DNA from 3 places in the Alteromonas sp. WD8-37 genome. Region 2 is predicted to be linked to each of the others. Evidence: predicted binding sites of a transcription regulator. Region 2 holds the regulator's gene; each other region holds the start of a gene.
The links. The regulator FliA, encoded in region 2, starts transcription of late flagellar genes. The targets are predictions, from matches to a motif close to CTAAAGNTNNNNNNNNNNNNGCCGATA.
Positions count from the first base shown of each region.

Region 1 (7,588 bases), 430 kb from region 2:
TGCGAACAAGCAGCTGACAGCGACGACAACCCGTTCGAACAAGAACAGCTGGTGCTGTGTTCGCTGGACTTTTTACGCGATCATCCCAAATATCATGCGCAGGCGCTGGCTGCTTCCTGGGATATGCTGGTAGTGGATGAAGCGCACCATCTGGCCTGGTCAGAAACCGCACCTTCTGCCGAATACCAGCGTATTGAAGCCCTGGCTCAGCACATCCCCGGCGTGCTGCTGTTAACCGCAACGCCCGACCAGCTGGGCCATGAAAGCCATTTTGCGCGCCTGCGTCTGCTTGACCCGGCGCGCTTTCACAGTTATGCCAGCTTTTTGGACGAAGAAGCGCATTATAGCGAACTGGCCGAGGCGGTAAGCCCGCTGTTAAGCGATGAGGCATTGAGTGATGACCAAAAAGCCCGCCTGGCCGAACTGGCTCCGCACAGCCACACCGACTGGGATAATCTGACCGATGCCAGTGCCCGTGAAGCCTTGCTGCATGAACTGATTGACCGCCACGGCACCGGCCGGCTGCTGTTTCGTAACCGCCGCGCCAGTATCAGCGGGTTTCCCAGCCGAGAGCTGCACACCTACCCGCTGGCGTTGCCAGAGGTCTATGAAGACATGCTGGAGGTCAGCGACAGCCTGGATGAGATGCTGTTTCCCGAGCGCCAGCCCGCCTTGGTGGACACCTGGACCGACTTAGATCCGCGCGTAGAATGGTTGCTGGACTTTTTACCTAAGGTCAAACCACATAAAGTACTGTTGATTTGTGCCAGCGCGGTCACCGCGCAGCAACTGGGTGAAGCCATCCGCCAGCGCACCGGCATCCGCCACTCGGTGTTTCATGAAGGCATGAGCATTGTGGAGCGCGATAAGGCCGCGCACTTTTTTGCCGACGAGGAAGATGGCGCACAGATTTTGCTGTGTAGCGAGATTGGCTCAGAAGGACGCAATTTTCAGTTTGCTCATCACCTGGTGCTGTTTGATTTGCCCATGACCCCGGATTTGCTGGAGCAACGTATCGGCCGGTTGGACCGGATTGGCCAGCGCGAAGATATCGCTATCCATGTGCCCTACCTGCAAGAGTCTGCTCAGGCTGTGCTGGTACGCTGGTATGACGATGGCCTCAATGCCTTTAGCAAAACCTGCCCCACTGGTACTGGCGTGTACGAGCAGGTTGCTGATCAGTTGCAGGAGTGCCTGCTGGTACCGCAGGACAGCGACAACTTAGACGATTTAGTCAGCACCACCCAAGAACTGAATGCCAGCCTGACTGCGCAGCTGGAACAGGGCCGCGACCGCCTGCTGGAGCTCAATGCTTCTGGTGAAGGCAAGGTCGACGAACTGGTGGATGAGCTGATTGCTCAGGATGCTAATCTGACTCTGGCGGATTTTGCCAACTGGCTGTTTGATGCCATCGGCATTAATCAGGATGACAAAGGCAATGACTGTATTGTGCTAACGCCGGGCGAGTCCATGGTTAACAGTCTGCCGGGGCTGGACCCGGACGGCATGACCGTGACCTTCCGCCGCCGGGTGGCCACCACCTTGGAGCATGTGCATTACTTAAGCTGGGATCATCCGCTTATTCATAACGCGGTGGATTTGATCCTCACCGACACCATCGGCAAAGCCAGCCTGGGCTTTATCGGCGATCGCAGTCTGCCCAAAGGCGCGTACTGGTTAGAAGCGTTATTCACCTTGTCGGTCAATGCGCCCAAGCAGTTGCAGGCCGGGCGCTTTTTGCCGCCGACCCCCATCAAGCTGTGTATTGATGCGCAGGGCGAGCCGTCGGATATCACCTTTGATAAAACCCGCCGGGCCAACAAAAAAATTGCCCAGCAGCTTATCAGCGCGTTAAAAACACCGGTCAAAAAGCAAATCGACACCGCTCGCGAGCTGGCCGACAACCAAGGCCAGAGCCTGTTGCAGGGCGCGCGTCAGCAAATGCAGCACACCCTGAATCAGGAAGCCGATCGCTTGCGTGAGTTGCAGCAAACCAATCCGGCCATTCGCGACAGTGAGATTGCGTTTATCGAGCAACAACGCGAAGCGCTGGATGCGGCATTTGATGATGCCCAGGTACAACTGGATGCGCTACGCATCGTGGTGAACAATCCATAATGGCCAATCCGTCGTTTGTGTACAATCCGCCGCAGTCGCCATATCTGAATATTTTGTATCAGGATGATGCGATTGTGGTGGCTAACAAGCCCAGCGGGCTGCTCAGTGTGCCGGGCAAAGCCGCCGCGCATAAAGATGCGCTGATCACCCGGGTGCAGCGGGTGTTTCCCACCGCCTCGGTGGTGCACCGGCTGGATATGGCCACCTCCGGCATTATGATCATGGCCTTAAGCAAAGCCGCCAACCGCTATCTGTCGCACCAGTTTGCCAGCCGCCAAACCCAAAAGCGCTATTTTGCGTGGGTTCACGGCTGTATGCGCCAGCCCGCCGGCATGGTGGATTTGCCGCTGATTTGTGACTGGCCCAACCGGCCTAAACAAATGGTCTGCCAGCAAACCGGCAAGCCGTCGCTGACCTATTACACGGTAGTAGAGCGCCAGGCTGACAGCACCCTGGTGGCGCTAAAGCCGGTGACCGGCCGCTCTCACCAGCTGCGTGTGCATATGCTGGCGCTGGGTCATCCTATTTTGGGCGATCGTCTGTACGCGCATCCAGAAGCCCTTGCCATGGCACCGCGCCTGCAGTTGCATGCCCAGACTTTGATCATCCGTCACCCAGATACCCAACAGTGGAGCCATTTTACCACCCCCATCCCGTTTAGTACGCACACACCCGCGCCCCTAGCGCTGCCGGAGTATGTGGACGCCGGCTAATACCGGCGCGCTCTGCTGTTCATCAACACAGCTTCCACAATCCGGCCTCAATAATCCGGCCATTTTGCCGATAACCTGAGCACAGACAGCAGCACAGGTAACCCAGGGTGAAGTACATAATCGGTATATGGCTTATGGTCGTCTGGCTCAGCTCTGCGCTGGCCAGCCCGCTTAGCCAAACGCTCAAGGAACGTTATCTGGCCCATCAACGCCTCACCTACACTGTTGGCGAGACTGAGTACACAGCGCTGCGCTTTGCCTCGGCGGTGCCGCTTAGCCGTGGGGTGGCGATGATTTTTGTGGAGCCGGCACGCCAGGGGCTGACCCTGCAAACTGGCCAGGCGCTGGCTGCGCAGTTACAGCAATGGGGCTGGCATACTTTGGTGGTGCCACTTGCTTCTGCTGAGGCGCTACCGGGTCACCAGCCAGCTGCTGAAAAAGATGCTCAGCCTGCTGCCAGCGACGGCCAATCAGAACCGGCCGACTGGGCGCAGGTAGTGGCTAAAACGACCGCCGCCGTATTTGATGCCATCGCCGATGAACCGGGCTATCGGCTGGTAATTACCCAGGGCATGGTCGCAGCGCAAGTGCTTGAGCTCAGTGCTGCTCAGCAACTGCCCACGCCCGACTCCCTGGTGGTAGTAGCGCCCTTTTGGCCTGAATTGGAGCGCAATCAACAAGTCACCCGCTGGATTGCTGAGACTCAGGCACCCGTGCTGGATATCGCCGGCGGCCTGACCAACCGCTGGGCGGCCCACACCAGTCAGGCCCGGCGGGTGGCGGCCAGCACCGGCTTAAAACTGCATTATCGTCAGCGCGATTTGCCGGTGCAGCTGAGCAGCCTGCGCAGCACGCCGGGTCAGGCTTCGCCGTTTGCCAGCCGGCTGGGTCGGGAGATCCACGGCTGGACCCGCCACCTGGGCTGGTAACTTATAAGAACATAACTATTTTTCGCTGGATTTGCCGGCGTAGTTCAGGTTAACTTTAACGTAATGTGACAAAACTGGATTACCCACTATACTTGAGTAAGTTAAATCAACGCACCGGCGAAGGCCTAGTGAACGTTACTTTCTTTATCGATGAAAAAGCGAAACAGCTTTGTTATTACCTGCGCGGTTATTGGGGAAGTCTGATCGGATATAGTGAACTGGAATTGTTCTTCTGGGATGTTTTAGAAGAGTGGAGCCAGGTTGATTATCATCTCGAACAGCCCTATACCCATAAAGAGCGGGTATTCTGGCATTTGCTTCATCAGATCCATTATTGGGACGCGCATAAGCTGATGTACGACAATGAGCTTATCGATGAATTGCAGGCGTGCGCCGGTTTTCTTGAAGGCCATGGCCGTTGTCCGATAGACTGTGTGGGAATTCGTCCTTAATAAAGGCACGCTCCCACAGCTGAGGTATTGGCTCGGGAGTGTCTGCCACTAACCCGGCCTATCCATGTCCTACTCACAGTATCTGCGCGTTTATCGCGATCGTCGTCTGTTAAGCATTTTTTTATTTGGCATTTCCAGCGGGTTTCCGTTTGTGATGATCGGCTCGGTGATCTCGGCCTGGCTGGCTGACGAAGGCCTAAGCCGCACCGGTATTGGTCTGTTCGGCATCATCTTCAGTGTCTATTCCATCAATTTTTTATGGTCGCCGCTGCTTGACCGGTTACGGCCGCTGGCGTTAGGCCAGCGGCGCGGCTGGATCTTTACTATGCAGCTGGCCATCATGGCTTGCTGTGTGGCCATCTCGCAATTGGATATCCAGCAAAATCTGGCCAGCCTGGCCACCCTCGCTCTGCTTATTGCCATCTGTTCTGCCACCCAGGATATTGCGGTGGATGCCTATCGCATCGATGTGATTGCCGATCATGAAAAAGACAAGCTGTCGGCTGGCTCGTCGTTAGCCACCGCCGGCTGGTGGACCGGCTATGGCGGTTTGGGCGCGGTGCCGTTTATCTTTGCCGATCTGCCCGGCTGGCAGTGGGCTGATATCTATTTGTTGCTCGCTGGCCTGATGGCCGGTATCAGCCTGTTCACCCTGCTGGCCAAAGAGCCGCAGGTGGACCGCGACAGTGTGCAGCAGCAGGCCTATCTGCGCTACCAGCAGGCGGCCGGCGGCAGCCGCGGCTTGCCGGCCATGTGGGCCTGGCTACGGGTGACGTTAGAAGAACCGTTCAGCGAATTTTTCAGGCGCAACGGGGTGCGCCTGGCGCTATCGATATTGATGTTTATCTTTTTGTTCAAGCTGGGTGAGGCCTTTTTGGGCCGCATGAGCATTGTGTTTTACAAAGAGGTGGGCTTTTCCAATACCGACATTGGTTTTTATTCCAAGCTGCTTAACTGGTGGGTGACCATTGTCTTTGCCATCATCGGCGGTATGATGAATATCCGCTATGGCATTTATCGCGGCCTGATGATTGCCGGAATTGCCATGGCCAGCAGTAATCTGATGTTTGCCTGGCTGGCTGCCACCGGCCCGGACAAAACCCTGTTTGCCGCAGCCATTGTCATCGACGGCTTTACTTCGGCCTGGAGTACCGTGGCCATGGTGGCTTTTATCAGCTTAATGTGTAATCGCGCATTTTCGGCTTCCCAGTACGCGCTGATGGCTTCGTTGAGTGTGGCGGGCAAAAACACTCTGGCAGGCGCCAGTGGCTGGCTGGTGGATGCGTTAAACGGCAACTGGAGTGTATTCTTTGTGCTCACCGCCCTGATGGTCATCCCCGGCTTGCTGTTTTTACGCAGCCTGCGCGGCGAGATAGCCCGGGCTGAGCAAACCGGTACACCCGCCCCGGCCGGGGCGGGATAGGTTAGCTAGATGGCGACCGGGGCTTTGATATGCGGATGGGCCTGGTAGTCTTTAAGGGTAAAGTCCTCAAAGCAAAAGCCAAAGATATCTTTGACCTGGGGATTAATGTGCATGGTGGGCCGCGCATACGGCTCACGGGCCAGTTGGGTGTCAGCCTGCTCCAGATGATTCGAATACAAATGGGCATCGCCCAGGGTGTGAATAAACTCACCCGGCTGTAAGTCACACACCTGCGCCACCATCATGGTTAACAACGCGTAGCTGGCGATATTAAACGGCACCCCCAAAAAGACATCCCCGCTGCGCTGATACAGCTGGCAGGACAGCTTGCCGTCTAACACATAAAACTGAAACAGGGTGTGACACGGCGGCAACGCCTGTCGGCCAGCCGCGGCATTTTCTTTAGGAGACAGGCTGCTGTCGGGCAACACCGCCGGGTTCCACGCGCTGACAATTAGGCGGCGTGAATCCGGGTTGGTTTTAATCTGCTCAATCACCTGGGCAATCTGGTCAATGGTGCTGCCATCGGGTGCCGGCCAGCTGCGCCACTGCGCGCCGTACACCGGCCCCAGTTCACCCTCGTCGGTGGCCCACTCATCCCAGATCGACACACCATTTTCTTTTAAGTAGGCAATGTTGGTCTGCCCTTTTAAAAACCACAGCAGCTCGTGAATGATGGAGCGTAGATGACACTTTTTGGTAGTGACCAAGGGAAAGCCATCTTGCAGGTCAAAGCGCATCTGGTAGCCAAATACACTGAAGGTACCGGTTCCGGTGCGATCATGCTTTTCAATGCCATTGTCGCGCACGTGGCGCATCAGCTGTAAATATTCTTTCATACCCCTACCTGCTATTTTGACCGGGATTTGTTTTTTTGACCGGGCTGTTTGGCTGCCGACGATTTATCCGCAGGCCGGACGGCCGGCGAGATAGCCCCGCGGCGATACGCCTGAACCATCAAAATCAGGCCCAGCGCAATCATCGGCACACACAATAACTGCCCCTGGCTTAAGCCCACATCGTACAGGCCGATGTGCGCGTCCGGCTGGCGAAAATATTCCACGATAAAGCGAAACGTCCCATAGCCTAACAAGAACAGCCCGCTGACCGCGCCCACCGGGCGAGGCCGTGCCGAATACAGCCATAAGATCACAAATAACACCACGCCTTCTAAAGCAAATTCATACAGTTGCGAGGGGTGGCGCGGCTCATTGCCGGCATTAGGAAAGATGATCGCCCAGGGCACATCGGTGGGCCGGCCCCATAATTCGGCATTTAAAAAGTTACCAATACGCCCGGCCCCTAAGCCGATGGGCACCAGCGGGGCAACAAAATCGCCCAGTTCCAAAAAGCGGGCCTGCATGCGTTTGGCCTGCCAGGCCAGCGCCGCCAGCACCCCCAGCAAGCCACCATGAAATGACATGCCGCCGGTCCAAATCTTAAACAGATAGAGCGGATCGGCCAAAAACACCTCGAACTGATAAAACAGCACATAGCCCACACGGCCGCCGAGGATTACCCCGACAAACGCCCAGAATAACAAATCGGCCAGTTGCTCTTTGGTCCAGCGGGTTTGTTCCAGGCGCTTGTGTGCCAATAGGTAGGCCGCCACAAAGCCAATCAGATACATCAGCCCGTACCAGCGCACATGCACCGGGCCTAAGCTAAAAATGATGGGATCGATGTTCGGAAACACCAAAAAACTATTTTCCGTCATGGGTTATTCAATTCCTGCAATCATGCGAATACTGACCAGTACCAGCAACACCGCCAGTACCTTTTTTAAAAGTTGAGTGTCCATGCGCTGGCCCAGCCGGGCCCCCATACCAGCGGTAAACACCGAGGTGGCCACAATGCCTAAGGTTGCTGGCCAAAAGATAAAGCCCAGCGCTTGCTCTGGCAAAGCGGGATTACCCAGCCCGGCCAACACAAAGCTCACACTGCCAAACACCG
Region 1 covers NZ_JBUZOV010000002.1:80,294-87,881, reverse strand. The annotation lists gene rapA (RNA polymerase-associated protein RapA) at 1-2,118, shown strand, start outside; gene rluA (bifunctional tRNA pseudouridine(32) synthase/23S rRNA pseudouridine(746) synthase RluA) at 2,118-2,831, shown strand; gene ACTUJZ_RS05780 (DUF3530 family protein) at 2,966-3,760, shown strand; gene ACTUJZ_RS05775 (hypothetical protein) at 3,889-4,212, shown strand; gene ACTUJZ_RS05770 (AmpG family muropeptide MFS transporter) at 4,277-5,635, shown strand; gene ACTUJZ_RS05765 (thymidylate synthase) at 5,641-6,474, opposite strand; gene lgt (prolipoprotein diacylglyceryl transferase) at 6,486-7,352, opposite strand; gene ACTUJZ_RS05755 (sulfite exporter TauE/SafE family protein) at 7,356-7,588, opposite strand, start outside.
Region 1: the regulator FliA is predicted to act here: its motif matches at 2,878-2,904, upstream of ACTUJZ_RS05780 (DUF3530 family protein).

Region 2 (7,588 bases):
ATGGCTTTTTTGCGCACAATCATGGTCAGTTGGCCATCGACAGTATTGGTCTTGCTGACATCCATATTGATGATTTCGCTGACCGCGCCAAGCGGCAGCGCAAAGGTTTGCTTGCCGACAATAATCATTAAGGTAGGCAAAATCGCTAGGGTTAACGGCACCTTAATGTCTAAACGGGTGCCTTTTCCCAGTTGTGAGTCGATATTAATGGTACCGTTGAGCTGGGTGATTTTTGTTTTCACCACATCCATGCCCACACCACGACCAGAAATATCACTGATTTCGGTTTTGGTTGAAAACCCAGGTGCAAAGATCAGATTAAAGGCATCTTCATCTGACATGCGTGCAGCAGCATCAGCATCTAATACTCCACGGTTAATCGCAATATCTTTCAATTTGGCGGGATCCATGCCTTTACCATCATCTTCGATGCTCAGCAAAATATGATCGCCTTCCTGTGATGCCGACAAACGCACGGTTCCCATGCGTGGTTTACCCGATGCCTGACGGTCATCCGGCATCTCGATACCATGGTCTACCGAGTTGCGTACCAGATGCACCAGGGGATCGGCCAGGGCTTCTACCAGGTTTTTATCCAGATCGGTTTCTTCGCCTTCCAGTTCCAGGGTAATTTCTTTTTTCAGGCTGCGAGCCAAATCACGCACAACCCGCGGGAAGCGGCCAAACACTTTTTTGATTGGCTGCATGCGGGTTTTCATCACCGCGCCTTGAAGGTCACCGGTCACCACATCCAGATTGGCAATGGCTTTGGTCATGGATTCATCATTGGTATTGATGCCCAGGCTCAGTAAGCGGTTTCTCACCAGCACCAGCTCACCCACCATGTTCATGATCTGATCCAGCCGCTTGGTGTCGACCCGTACTGTGGTTTCGGCCGGTGGTGTAGCTGCCGTTTTTTTGTCTTCTTTTTTTGCCGCCGGCGCATTGGCTGAGGCCGGTGCCGGGCTACTGGCCGCGGCAGGTGTCGAAGTACTGGTTGCCTGCTGTTGCTTGGCGGCGCTCACCGCCTGGGTGGTAGCCGTATCCACAGCATCTTCGGCCTTGGTAGGTTGACTGGTAGCGGCCGGCTCAGCATCTTTGGCTGTGGGGCCCTGGCCCTTGCCATGTAACTGGTCCAGCAACGCTTCAAATTCATCATCTGAGATTTCATCATTATTGCCGCCCGGGGCAGCGCTGGACGTGGCTACCGGGGCTGGCTCGGCTGCAGCCTGAAACTGGCCTTTACCATGCAACTCGTCTAACAGTGCTTCAAATTCATCATCGGTAATATCATCCCCGCTACCGGCCGGCGCGGCGGTGGCAGACACCGGTTTATTCTCGGTTGCGGCCACAGCATCAGCCGGGTTGGCGGCGCGCCCGGGCGCGCCACTGCCGTGTAGTTCATCCAGCAGCTTTTCAAATTCGTCTTCGGTAATTTCATCAATACTGCCACCGGCGGATGGCGACATCGCTGCCACTTCCGGAGCTTGCGGTGTCTGCTCTACCACCTGCTGCAGGTTGTCATCCAGATTGCCCGGGGTAGCAGGCTGGGCACCGGCCCGGCTGGCATTGTCAAAAATCGCCTCATCCGGGGTTTCTGGGGTGCTTAGCTGATGTAACAGCTCCACCAGGGCCGGGTCCGCTGGTTCCAGCGGCTCACGGGATTTGACCTTTTCAAACATGGCCACCACCACATCGGTGGCTTGTAAGATGGTGTCCATCAGCTCAGGGGTCAGGGTGCGCTGACCATTGCGCATGACATCAAAAACATTTTCGGCACCGTGGCAAATCTCCACCAGTTCGGTCAGCGATAAAAAACCGGCGCCGCCTTTTACTGTGTGATAACCGCGAAAGATTGCGTTGAGCAAATCACTGTCTTCGGGGTGATTTTCCAGGTCCACCAGCTGCTCTTGCAACTGCTCCAGGATCTCACCGGCCTCTACCAAAAAGTCCTGTAAAATATCTTCGTCTAAATCAAACGCCATCAGCCCGCTCCCTTAAAACCCTAAGCTAGACAAAAGGTCATCAACATCGTCCTGACCTTTTACAACGTCGTCGCGTTCTGCGGCATTCATGATCGGCCCTTCTGCTTCGACTTTTTCGTTTTGTTTTTGTTGTTTTGCCGATGCTTCGGCAGCACTGACCTCAGGCTCACCAAACATGGTCAGCATGTTCACCAGGCTGTCTTCCACTTCTTTGACCAGCTCGATAACCCGACGGATCACCTGCCCGGTCAGATCCTGATAGCCCTGGGCCATCAGCACTTCGGTCAGTAGCGCGGTAAGACGATCGGATTCGGATGATGCATCGCTTAACAGCTGATCGATATCGCCGCATAAGGCTTTAAACTCGCCCAGCTCGATCTGGCGGGTCATCAGCTTTTTCCATTCTGGCATGATGCTGTCAATTCGCCCGGATAACGACTCGGCGATCGGCATACTGGCTTCCACCGCATCCATCGTGGTGTTGGCGGCTTTCTCCGTTTCCTCAATCACGTAGGTCAGGCGGGTTTGGGCATCTGGAATATCATCATTGGCCAGGCCAACAATGCGTTCATCCAGTTGAAAATTATTCAAGGCATCGTGCAGCTGGCGCGTTAGCTTGCCCACTTCGGCAAACAGCTCGATGGATTCTTTGGTAGATATCGCTTCCAGCAGGCCGTGAGCAGCAGCGTTATCGCCCTGCTCCAGGTAAGTCACAAGCTGCCGCGCTTCTTCTAATGAAATAGGCACATTGACATTGGTCGACATCCAGTTTTCCTCTGTGTCTGTCAGAACAGCTGGATTACCCTAAGCGTTCGAAGATTTTATCTAATTTTTCTTTGAGGGTAGCGGCGGTAAAGGGTTTTACCACATAGCCATTTACGCCTGCCTGAGCGGCAGCCACGATTTGTTCTTTTTTGGCTTCGGCAGTCACCATCAGCACCGGTAGCTGCTTGAGTTTGTCATCAGCGCGGATCGCCCGCAGCAGGTCGATGCCCTGCATGCCTGGCATATTCCAGTCGGTCACCACAAAATCAAAATCGCCCTGTTGCAGCATCGGCAACGCAGTGCTTCCGTCATCCGCTTCCTGGATGTTGGAAAAGCCCAGATCCTTCAATAAATTCTTTATGATTCGTCTCATCGTAGAAAAATCATCTACCACAAGAATTTTCATATTTTTGTCCAAAATGGCCTCCACCGGGGATAGTAATTATTATAAATCGTTCTAGGTTTGGTTAGTTATCGGCACGCCACGACTGCATTTTAGCTTTTAATTTTAGCATTGCCTGGCTGTGTATCTGGCTGACGCGAGACTCACTGACATCCAGTACTTCACCGATTTCCCGCAAGTTAAGTTCTTCGTCATAGTACAACGAAAGCACAATCGCTTCACGCTCGGGCAGCGTGGTGATGGCATGGGCCAGCGCTTTTTGAAACGCGCCCTGCATCAAATCTTCCAACGGGGTGTCAGCCCCCTGATTAGCCGGGGTGGTGATCACATCTTCCGACACGCCTAAGTCTTCAATGCCCACCAGTTTGCCGGCATTTACTTCATTGAGCATTTGATGGTAAGTGTCCAGTGATACATCCAGCTTGGCTGCAATGTCCACATCACGGGCATCGCCGCCAGTTTCCCGCTCTACTTCATTGATGGCTTCGGTAATGGCGCGGCCATTTTTATGTACCGAGCGCGGCGTCCAGTCGCCTTTGCGGATTTCATCCAGCATAGCACCGCGGATACGGATACCGGCGAAAGTCTCAAAGCTGGCGCCTTTTGAGCCGTCAAAATTTTTGGCCGCTTCTAACAAACCAATCATGCCCGCCTGAATCAGGTCATCCACCAGCACACTGGCGGGTAAACGCGCCATCAGATGATGGGCGATACGCTTGACCAGCGGCGCATGCCGCTCCACAAGCTGGGCTTTATTGGTTTGCTGCTGATAAGCGGCCGCTTTGTTGTTCAACGCTGCATTCCTACTGCTTTGCCGGCGACAAGTTGCTCAATAAAAAATTCCAGATGCCCGCCCGGTTGATTCGGAATGGGCCACTGTGCGGCATTGGCCGCCAGACGGGTAATGGCCTGGGCTGCTGGCGAGCCGGGAAAGGCATCGACAATGGCCGTTTGTTTGCGCACTGCTTTACGAATATTTTCGTCAAACGGTACAGTTGCCACTAACTCCAGCGCCACATCCAAAAAGCGCCCGGTGACCTTGGAGAGTTTATTAAACAGCTCCTGGCCTTCGCGCATGTCCCGCACCATGTTGGCCACAATCTTAAAGCGGAACACCCCGTGTTCGCGGTTCAAAATTTTGATCAACGCATAGGCATCGGTTAAGGAGGTTGGCTCGTCGCACACTACCACCATGATATCCTGTGACGCTTTGGAAAAGCTCAATACCATGTCTGAGATCCCGGCGGCGGTATCCACAATCAATACATCAATTTGCGAGCGCAACTCACTGAACGCGCGGATCAACCCGGCATGCTCGGTGGGTGTCAGTTCGGTCATAGACTGGGTACCGGAAGTGGCCGGTGCGATCTTGATACCATGGGGGCCGGTCACCAGTACCTCATCCAAGGTACATTCGCCGGATAACACATGGGCGAGATTTTTTTCCACCCGCAGGCCCAGCATCACGTCCACATTGGCCAGGCCAAGGTCAGCGTCCAATACCATTACACGCTTGCCTTGCTTGGCCATGGAAATGGCTGTATTCAGGGTAATGTTGGTTTTCCCTACCCCACCTTTACCACCAGTAACGGCGATGACTTTAATTAATCGTGACTGATTCATCTTTCGTAAGCTACTCGCTTGATCTTCAATCATACTGCCTGTGCTGAATTTCCGATATTACTGGCACTAGTATGAGTCAAACCATACTTTTTATAAAGCTTTGCCGCAGCAGAGACCAGAGATTTTGCATCTGCCACTTTAATATCCTCGGGCACCTGCTGGCCATCGGTCAGATAACTGACCGGCAGCGCATGTTCAATGGCTACACTGAGCACCTCACCTAAGCTGTAACATTCATCCAGCTTGGTAAAAATACATCCGTCCAATTTCACTGCATCGTAGGCGTGAATGATACGCTGTAATGCGGGATATTGGGTATTTGCCTGCGCCACCAGGTATTTTCTCACCGGTTGCATCTGGCCACCGTCAAACTTTGCCAGTTGCTTGATCAAGCGGCTGTCACGCTGGCTAAAACCAGCAGTATCGATCAACACCATGCGCTTGTGACGCAGCTGGAACAATAATTCGGCCAGTTCTTCACTGGATTGGGCCTTACGTACCGTACAGCCAATAATCTTGCCATAGGTGGCCAGTTGTTCATAAGCTGCAATCCGGTAGGTATCGATAGTGATCATCGCCACCTGATCGGCACCGTATTTTTGCGCATAGCGTGCAGCCAGTTTAGCCACAGTGGTGGTCTTACCGGTTCCGGTTGGCCCCACCAGCGCTACCGCGCCGGTTTGTTGCAGAATATCATTGCCAGAAACATTGACGCGATTAGCCAATAGGTTAAGCAGATAAATCCAGGCTTCGCGTTCGTTGTATTCTTTTGGTGTGTAATTCACCAGTTGTTCAGCCAGGCTGTAGCTTAAGCCCATGCCTTCTAGACACTGCATCATATAGCTTTGGGTCGGGCTCTGGCGCTGCTGCTTGTCGTTCATCAGGCCGGCCACCTGAAACTGCAGCACATTACGTAAAGAGGCCAGCTCTTCCTTGATGGCATCCAGTTCACTGGTGTTGCCGCTGTGTGCAACCGGCTGGCCGGTAAATTGAGTGGGCGCTTCCTGGGCTGACTGCGAACGCTCTAAATCTAATTCATTTTCATCGTCAAAAAAGTTAAAGCCATTGTGCGGGGCCTGACGCGACGCAGATGGTTGCGCTGATTGTTGTGACGGGCGCTGAGGTACTTGTTGCTGCTGAGGCTCTGGCTGACGCTGAGGGGCTGCAGCTTGGGCACGTTCAGCCTGCTGACGCTCAACATTTTTATTTACCTGCTTTTCCAACAGCGCGCGCAATGTATCCGGGCCATCATCGCCGATGATTTCGCTTAAGCTGGGCGTGCCGCCTGATGTTGAGGTGGATTTGGCCGCCGGGGCTTTACGCGGGGCTAGCTTGGCTTCGGGTTCTTTGTCGTAGGCTGCCACCAGTTCAATCCCGTCGGCTACCTTGCGGTTGGACATGATCACAGCTTCGCCACCTAACTCGGCTTTTACTGCATTCATTGCTTCGCGCATGTCTTTGCCAAAAAAACGTCTGATTTTCATTGCAACCTCTACTCATGCCCCGCGTCAGATTATTGACCCACTGAGCTGACAATTTTTATTTGTTTGTCATCTGGTACTTCCTGGTACGACAGTACATTCAGGCCAGCCACAGAATATTTAAAGAAGCGGGAAAGTACCGGGCGTAACATGCCAGATGTCAGCAGTACTGCTGGTTCACCGGACAATTCCTGTTGCTGGCTGGCCTGTTGCAATGATTTTTGCAAGCGGTCAGCCAGGCCAGGTTCGATGCCGGCGCCATCTTCCCCTCCTGCCTGAAGGGATTGGTGCAACATCTGTTCCAACTCTGGCGCCAGAGTTATGACGGGGATTTCCGGTGTGCCCTGGCAGATTTCCTGGGTGATTAAACGCTTCAGGGAAATACGCACCGCCGACACCAGTACATCCGGGTCCTGGCTCTTGGTGCCATATTCACTCAAGGTCTGCACGATGGTGCGCATATCGCGGATAGGCACCCCTTCAAACAACAGGGTTTGCAATACTTTGACCACGGTACTGAGCGGCAGAATATCCGGCACCAGCCCTTCCACCAGTTTGGGATTGGTTTTGGCCAGCATATCCAACAGTTGCTGCACTTCTTCGTGTCCTAATAACTGATAGGCATTGTTGGTCAGCAGCTGAGATAAATGGGTGGCCACTACGGTAGCTGCGTCTACCACGGTATAACCTAAGGTCTGAGCATGCTCACGCTGATTGGGCTTGATCCACACAGCATCCAGGCCGAAAGCCGGGTCTTTGGTGACGCGACCATCCAGGCTACCAAATACCTGCCCGGGGTTTATCGCCATTTCTTCATCATGGCTGATTTGCGCATCGCCAATGGTCACACCTAACATGGAGATGGTGTAGGCGTTAGGATCTAAATCGAGGTTATCGCGAATATGTACCGGCGGGATTAAAAAGCCCAGCTCTTGTGACAGCTTTTTACGCACACCTTTGATGCGGGTCAGCAGCTCACCGCCCTGGGACTTATCGACCAGCGGGATCAGGCGATAGCCAACTTCTAAGCCCACGGTGTCGACCTGCTGTACATCATCCCAGCCCAGTTCTTTCACCTCTGGCGTTTCAAGGGTCTCACCATTGGCCGGCGTCAGTGGCGCAGGCTCTTGCTCGGCTTTTTTGGCCTGGCGGGTTTGCCAGTACGCATAGCCACCAGCAATGGCCGAAAAGCCCAAAAACGCAACATGCGGCATGCCCGGGATAATCCCCATCACAAACAATACCGCCGAAGCAATGTACAACGCTTGCTGATTGCCTAGCTGGCTGCGAATTTCTTTACCCATTTCCTGGGTTTCGTTTTCGCGGGTCAC
Region 2 covers NZ_JBUZOV010000002.1:506,119-513,706, reverse strand. The annotation lists gene ACTUJZ_RS07745 (chemotaxis protein CheA) at 1-1,985, opposite strand, end outside; gene ACTUJZ_RS07740 (protein phosphatase CheZ) at 1,998-2,750, opposite strand; gene cheY (chemotaxis response regulator CheY) at 2,785-3,168, opposite strand; gene ACTUJZ_RS07730 (RNA polymerase sigma factor FliA) at 3,218-3,946, opposite strand; gene ACTUJZ_RS07725 (MinD/ParA family ATP-binding protein) at 3,943-4,809, opposite strand; gene flhF (flagellar biosynthesis protein FlhF) at 4,806-6,260, opposite strand; gene flhA (flagellar biosynthesis protein FlhA) at 6,290-7,588, opposite strand, start outside.

Region 3 (7,588 bases), 310 kb from region 2:
GGTGCCGTTTACTGTATCAGACATGTTAGTCGCCTTTTTAAATAAGTGAAAAAATAATTGAGCAATAGATAGAACTTAGCTAATAACGCAGCTATGAATCTAAAACCAACTTAAAAAGGAGAATAAAGAAAACAGTGCAGTAATAGTAAAGTGCTTTAATATCTAAAGCGTGTGTATAGTATAGTTTGTGCGCAGCCGTGTCTAGTAGTATTTTGCATTTATTGTAAATGTAATCTTTTATACAGCGAACCAATGTCAACCGGTCAGAGAAGATGCAGTGTGCGCCCGGCGATGAAGCCGCTTTCGCAACAAGGTGGTACTGACTGAGTTGCCGAATTGTTTTTCAATGGTGCTTGCCTGGTTATTCCATATCGGGTCTAAAGGCGAACTGCAGGGGGGAGCCTGACAAAGAGATGGACTGCGTTTGTGGGTGCCAGCTTGATTCACTGCGACCGTAGTGTCTAGCAACGTAGCGTAGGCCTGCCAGGAAAAGGGCAGTACGGGGCGCTTACCTGTCGATGCGGTACAACTAAATTGGCTCAATACACGCGCGGTATTTGTGCGTCGCAACCGCTGGTAAATGCTGGTGTGTCGGGACGCTTGCAATGTTTTGGCGATACCAGCACGAATAGGGTTTGAGTCAACATACGCCATGCAGGCTGCCAGTGCAGTATGATCAAGCAATGCTTGCGACTTATACCGGCCTTCCCAAAAACGGCCGGTGCACTCATCTTCTTTATTAGCCTGCCGGGCAATGTATTCATTCAGTTCGCGCATAAACCAGCTGATATCTGCCAATCGACGCCGGTAGACGGCAACTGCATGGCGTACGCTTTCTTTGTCTGCCGGGCTCAACCGGTCATGCAACGAAGGGTTGCTGTAGTCGCGTTCACAAGCCGTTCCTTTATGGAGCCGGTGCCAACGTGTGAGCACCTCTTCGTTACTTAAATGCTGCGCCTGGCCGGCATCAATTTGCAGGACCAGGTGGGTGTGATTATGCATCACAGCATACGCACAAATATGGATTGAAAACACTTCACCCAACAGCAGCAGCCGTTCTTCTACCCATTGCCGCCTATGCTCGTAAGAGCGTCCTGTCACAACATCCTTACCGCACAAAAATGCCCGGCGCACACAGCGCGAAACACAGTGATAATAAGGAGTGCGAGATACATCAATCAGGCTGCGTCGTGGTAGGGGCATGTGAGAAACTCCAATTTGCGTAAAACACAAACTATGAGCTATGCGGGCCCGAATAGCTGCTGTACCTAAGGCGAGTTTTTGCGCTACCCGTGGGTGCCTAGTAGACAGATAATGTGTGGCTGTCCACTACCAGCAGTGGCAGGTGAAAAACACAAAAAAGCGGCCCGGAGGCCGCCGTGTACTTATGTGTTGCTGATTAGACTTTAAACTGACGAATAGACTGTTGCAGCTCTTCGGCCAAACGTGCCACTTCGTGGCTAGACTCAGAGGTTTGCTGAGCGCCCACCGTGGTTTCTTCTGCAATACCCACAATGGTTTCCAGTTTTTCGCTGATCTCCAGTGAAACCGTATTTTGCTCGCGGGCCGATTGCTCGATTTGAGAGCTGACATCATGCGCCTGGCGCACGGCTTCTGAGATAATATCCAGCGCCCGGGTGGCTGATTCGGTCTGCTCTACGCACACTGCGGTTTGATCTTTACCCTGATTCATCACATCCACCGCGCGCTCCGCGCCAGCTTGCAGCACTTCGATCATGGCATTAATTTCTTGGGTCGACTCCTGCGTGCGGCTGGCCAGCGTACGAACCTCATCGGCTACCACCGCAAAGCCGCGACCTTGCTCGCCGGCTCGGGCGGCTTCGATCGCCGCGTTTAAAGCCAACAGGTTGGTCTGGTCGGCCACTCCGCGAATCACATCCAAAATGCCGCCGATGCTGGCGCTGTCCTGATGTAATTTATTAATTACTTCTGCCGCTTCTTGTACATCACGAGCAAGCACTTCAATGGTGCGTTTATTTTCCAAAGAGATTTGACGCACTTTTTCGGCTTCACTGTCCGCATGACGAATCTGGCTTAAAGTATCTTCAGCATTTTGCATCACCAATTGTGAGGTGGAATGCATCTCGGTTGTGGCGGTAGCAACCTGAGATATCTGGGATTTTTGATCCTGGATGGAGTGGGTGGTTTGTGCGGTGACAGTAGAGGTCTGTTCAGATGCTGCCGCCAGCTGTTCAGCCCGGTTATTGATACCATTGATCAATGATTTCAGACTGGCGATCAGTTGATTACAATTGCGCGCCAGTTGGCCAAATTCATCCTGGGCAGAGTCATCTAAGCGGTGGGTCAAATCACCTGACGATACTACCTGCAGCAGTTCGTTCACGCGGTTAAGCGGGCGGGTGATTGCGCGTACTGTGAAGTAGCCGATAATTATTGCAATCAGCAGTGAAACCAGCACCACGACAATGACCACCAGGTTGCCGCTGCTGACCTTTTCACTTACCTGGGCATCAATTTGGGCCGAGCGCTCGTTGGTCAACGCCAGCAAACGTTCTAACTCGACCATCGCTTCAGAGATATTGTTATCAGACTGGTTAAGCGCTTGTTCAGCGGCATTACGGTAGGCCAGACGGTCGGTATGCAGTTGCACCACGCCGTCCTGAGCGGTAATCGCATTTAACGCATTGCTCACCATCTCGCTGATTTCTTCTAAACTGCCTGAGGAATCCTGCCCATTGGCCGCATCCATCATGGCTGATAGCTTGGTCGATACATCGTCAACCACCAGGCTTACCTCGTTGCCCAAGGTTTCCGCCCGCACCAGTGTCTGGGTTTTGACATATTCATTAGACACGGTCAGCATCGACAGGAGTGCAGACTCCAATTCACTGCCGATTTTAGCAGCTTCGCTTAATGCCGGATTGGTTTCAACCGCTGGTAAATAGGAAAAATCGAGCAAGTAGGTAGAAGCATCGTCAGCATTGTCTTCAGCATCCATTAAGCGCTCGTCAATGGTATTGCGCATGCTCATATACTGACGATGGCTGGCATACATTTTTTCAACATTGCGGATGTAGGTGGCGTAACTGCTTTTTACCTTATCCAATGATGCTTTAAGCGCCGGGTCGTTCTCGACAATGGGCACCAGGCGTTTGTAAGTTTGCTCAAACAACTGGCGGCTGTCATTGAAACTGGCCTGTTTTTCATTAAGACCCTCCAGGCTTTCTTCAATGTATGACTCAAAGGTCAGCCGGCTCATGTTTAAAAAGGTGGCTTTTAATGTGTTGCTTCCCGACAGGGTCGGAATGGCTACATCGTTGACCTCGTCGGTGGCTGCGCCAATTGAGTTGAGGTTGTATAAAGAAGAAATACTGATCAATACCAGTAATAAACTGATGGTAACAAACCCACCGATTATTCGCATGGCCACCGTGATTTTCATCGAGACTCCTGATGCATACAAGGTTTTGTTAGAATTTTTAGGCTAGTGCTGAATTCTTGTAAATTACACCCACTATTTAACCACAATCTTTGCTGTTTGCGTGTAGAAAGAGTAGTTTTCGCCATTCCCTTGAGGTTATCGACATGGGCAGGGCTAACTTTAAAGAAATCCCTTTGGTGATTAAGATTTAATATCCATCATTAAGTATATTTTCTACACTTGAAGTTTTTGTCGAATGCCTACAAAGCACTACAAATACCCACTTGCATACCACTTCTTTATGAACGTCTTATATTCTTTTATTTGCTAGCTCACACATATTGCCAGTCAGTTGCAGATGCGACAGCAAGCCTCGCAGTCTACTTGGCTGGACAGCCACCGGTTATCCCTTTACTGGACACCCACATTGTTTCATCAGGCAGAGCGTTCGACGTCAGGAGAAAGTGGTAAAGATGAGCCGAAAGATGATGTCTACCAAGAGCTAAATAAGTGGGTGCCCAGTGCGGAGCATAATAGCTGGTCAATACGGGGCTAGGTGGGTGTCCAGTGCGGCCGACCTCTTGCGCAATTGCTAAGAGCTAGGAAGGAAAACTGATGCGTTCGCCGGTATGCAGACGCAGGGCGGTCAGCTTGTTGCCCCACACATAGCCGGTGTCCAGGCCGATAAACTGTGGGTGTCCAGTGCGGCCTTCCAGGGCAGCCCAGTGCCCGAATACCACATGTTGGTCCTTGGGCAGTTGGGGGTTGGATAGTAGATACCAGGGCTTGAGCCTATTGCTGGCACTGGCCGGTGTGCCTTTTTCCTTGAGATTCAGTTTGTAATCGTCAGTAACAAAGCGCATCCGGGTACAGGCATTGATGATAAAGCGCATTCTGGCATCGCCGCTAAGATCGTCGTGCCAGTGTAAAGGCCCGTTGCCATACATGTGGCTTAACACATCCTGATACGCTGGCCCCTGTAACTGGGCGCTGACCTCAGCAGAAAGCTGCAGTAGCTGCTCCGCTCCCCAGCCCGGATACAAGCCAGCATGGACCATCACATGCCGGTCGTCGATACGCATGGCCAGCGGAAACTGCCGCAACCAGCGGGCGATGGCCGGAGCAGCCGGGCTGGCCAGCAGGTTGGCCAGGTTGTCTTTTTTGTTGACGGGTTTAATGCCTTCGATCACTGCCAGTAAATGCAGATCATGGTTACCCAGCACAGCGCTAAAGCGCTCGCCCAGCGACATCAGATAATCCACGGTGGCCAAAGAATCTTCGCCGCGAGCGACAATATCGCCCACACACAGCAACTGGTCCTGCGTTGCATCAAATTCACATTTGTCCAACAGCCCGCGTAGCCCGCTATAACAGCCTTGGATATCGCCCACGATGAGGGTTTGCCGGGCCTGCATGTTTGTCATCATCAATTAATGACGTTGGGCACAGCCAAACGAAATACCTCAATTGGCACTCGGAACATATCACCGGTTTCTGCCTGCATCTGGTAATAGCCTTCCATGGTGCCCACCGGGGTGTCGATGACCGCGCCGCTGGTATATTCGAAATGTTGACCGGGTGCGATGGTGGGCTGTTTACCAACCACACCTTCGCCCTGAACTTCAGACTTTTTGCCACTGCCGTCGGTAATCAGCCAGTAACGGCTGATCAACTGGACCGGCACATCGCTGCCATTTTCGATGGTGATTTGATAGGCAAATGCGTATTTATCATCGTGATTTGCCGGATGCTCTGGCAAATGCCGGGTGGCCACTTTCACTTTAATCAATGTTGAATCGTTCACTCCTGCACAACCTCTTGCTGAGTGATGTAATTGGCAATGGTCGCAAAATCCTGCAGTGACAGAGTTTCCGCCCGCGCTGCCGGGTTCAGGCCCAGCGACTGTAGCGCCGCCTCGCCTATACAGTCCTTTAGACTGTTTCGAATGGTTTTGCGGCGCTGGTTAAATGCCTGCGCGCAGACCCGCTCCAGGGTGTTGACCGAGGTCACCTCCACCGGCGGCTGCGCATGAGGCACCAGACGCACTACGGCAGAGTCTACTTTGGGTGCCGGTTTGAATGCATCAGGCGGCACGGTTAGGACCGGTGTCACCGCGCAATAATACTGCGCCATCACCGACAGCCGGCCATAATTTTTTGAGCCAGGGCCAGCCGCCAGACGATTCACCACTTCTTTTTGCAACATAAAATGCATATCCGCAATGCTTTGTGCATAGTCGAATAAGTGGAACATTAGCGGCGTGGAAATATTATAAGGCAGGTTACCAAACACCCGCAGCGGCTGGTCGGCGTTAGGCAGGCTGGCTTTGACTGTGTCAAAATCCAGGGTCAATGCGTCCTGCTCGATAATATTAAGTTTGCTGCCGTGAAATGGATGATGCCGTAAGCGCTTGGCCAGATCGCGGTCCAATTCCACTACGGTCAGAGCCTCTACCCGTTCGCAGACCGGGTCAGTCAGTGCCCCTAAACCGGGGCCGATTTCAACCAGATTTTCGCCATTTTGGGGATGAATGGCATTCACAATTTGCTCAATGACATAGTCATCATGCAAAAAGTTTTGGCCAAACCGCTTACGTGCAGTATGGCCTAAATGGGTTTTACTCATAGATGATTGTTCGCAAGTTCGATGGCTTTTTCGAGCGCTTTTTTGAAGCTGCCGGCATCTGCCTGACCGGTGCCAGCCAAATCGGTGGCAGTGCCGTGGTCAACAGAGGTACGGATAAATGGCAGCCCAAGCGTGATGTTAACAGCAGCCCCGAAGCCTTTAAATTTTAATACCGGTAAGCCTTGATCATGGTACATGGCCAGTACCACATCTGCGTGCTCCAGATATTTTGGTTGGAAAATTGTATCAGCTGGCAGCGGACCGGTCAGCTTAATTCCTTCGGCGCGCAGTCCTTCAAGCGCTGGAATGATGGTATGCAGCTCTTCTTTTCCAATATGGCCATTCTCGCCGGCATGCGGATTGAGCCCGCACACAAAGATATGCGGCTCGGCAATGCCGAACTTTTGCTGCAAGTCGGCGTGGATGATCCGAATCACCCGGTGCAGGCGCTCTTCGGTGATTGCGCGCGACACATATTCTAATGGAATATGGGTGGTGGCCAGAGCTACATTGAGCCCTTCAGTGGCCAGTAGCATCACCACATCCATGGTATTGGACTGATAAGCAAAATACTCGGTGTGACCGGAAAATGAGACACCGGCTTCATTGATGATGCCTTTATGTACCGGGCCGGTCACCACCGCATCAAACTGCTCGTGCATATTAGCATCACAGGCCTGACGCAGGGTTTCGACCACATACTGGCCATTGCCGCTATCCAGTTGTCCAGCGATGACCGGCACATCGGTATCAATCTGGCGGATGAACAGTTCACCGGGCTGCTGCAGCTCGCCCTGAGCTGACTCAAACGGGCGTAAAGTGAGAGGCAGCCCTAACAGCTTGGCCCGTTCGGTTAGCATAGTGCCATCGGCAAAGACCACCAGTTGCGCGTCCCATTGCTGCTGCGCCAACTGAATAATCAAATCCGGGCCAATGCCCGACGGTTCGCCGGGCGTGATGGCTATTTTCAACATGGTCATAGTCTGGGTGGCCGAAACTACAGCACTTCGATGTATGCGGCATCGCGCATTTCACGAAGCCAGGTTTCTGACTCTTCCTTGAATTTACGGCTGTAGATAAGCTGTTGGGCTTTATCTTCTTTACGTTTTTCGGTGGCATCGTCAAACCGGCGATCCAGTAAATGAATCAGATGCCAGCCATGGGTCGACCGGATTGGCTGGCTGTATTCGCCAGGCTCTAAATTGGCCAGCGCTTTTTGAAATGCCGGCACATACATGGTCGGGTCAGCCCAGCCCAGCTCGCCGCCTCTTAACGCAGAGCCCGGATCTTCCGAATGCTCTTTGGCCAATTCAGCAAAATCGGCTTCGCCGTCAATCACTTGCTGGCGGAATTTCTCCAGGCGTTGTTTGGCTTTTTCTTCGCTCAAAATAATCGATGGCTTGATCAGAATATGGCGAGAATTGACCTCTTCTACCGTGACTTTTTCAATGCCGCGGGTATCTTTGATTTTTAAGATATGAAAGCCGGCGCCACTGCGGATTGGCCCAATCAGGTCGCCTTTTTCATGCTCCTGGACTGCTTCAGCAAATAGGGTAGGCA
Region 3 covers NZ_JBUZOV010000002.1:196,185-203,772, forward strand. The annotation lists gene cspE (transcription antiterminator/RNA stability regulator CspE) at 1-24, opposite strand, end outside; gene ACTUJZ_RS06290 (transposase) at 256-1,203, opposite strand; gene ACTUJZ_RS06295 (HAMP domain-containing methyl-accepting chemotaxis protein) at 1,400-3,424, opposite strand; gene ACTUJZ_RS06300 (symmetrical bis(5'-nucleosyl)-tetraphosphatase) at 4,003-4,830, opposite strand; gene apaG (Co2+/Mg2+ efflux protein ApaG) at 4,830-5,207, opposite strand; gene rsmA (16S rRNA (adenine(1518)-N(6)/adenine(1519)-N(6))-dimethyltransferase RsmA) at 5,204-6,028, opposite strand; gene pdxA (4-hydroxythreonine-4-phosphate dehydrogenase PdxA) at 6,025-7,008, opposite strand; gene surA (peptidylprolyl isomerase SurA) at 7,026-7,588, opposite strand, start outside.
Region 3: the regulator FliA is predicted to act here: its motif matches at 3,561-3,587, upstream of ACTUJZ_RS06295 (HAMP domain-containing methyl-accepting chemotaxis protein).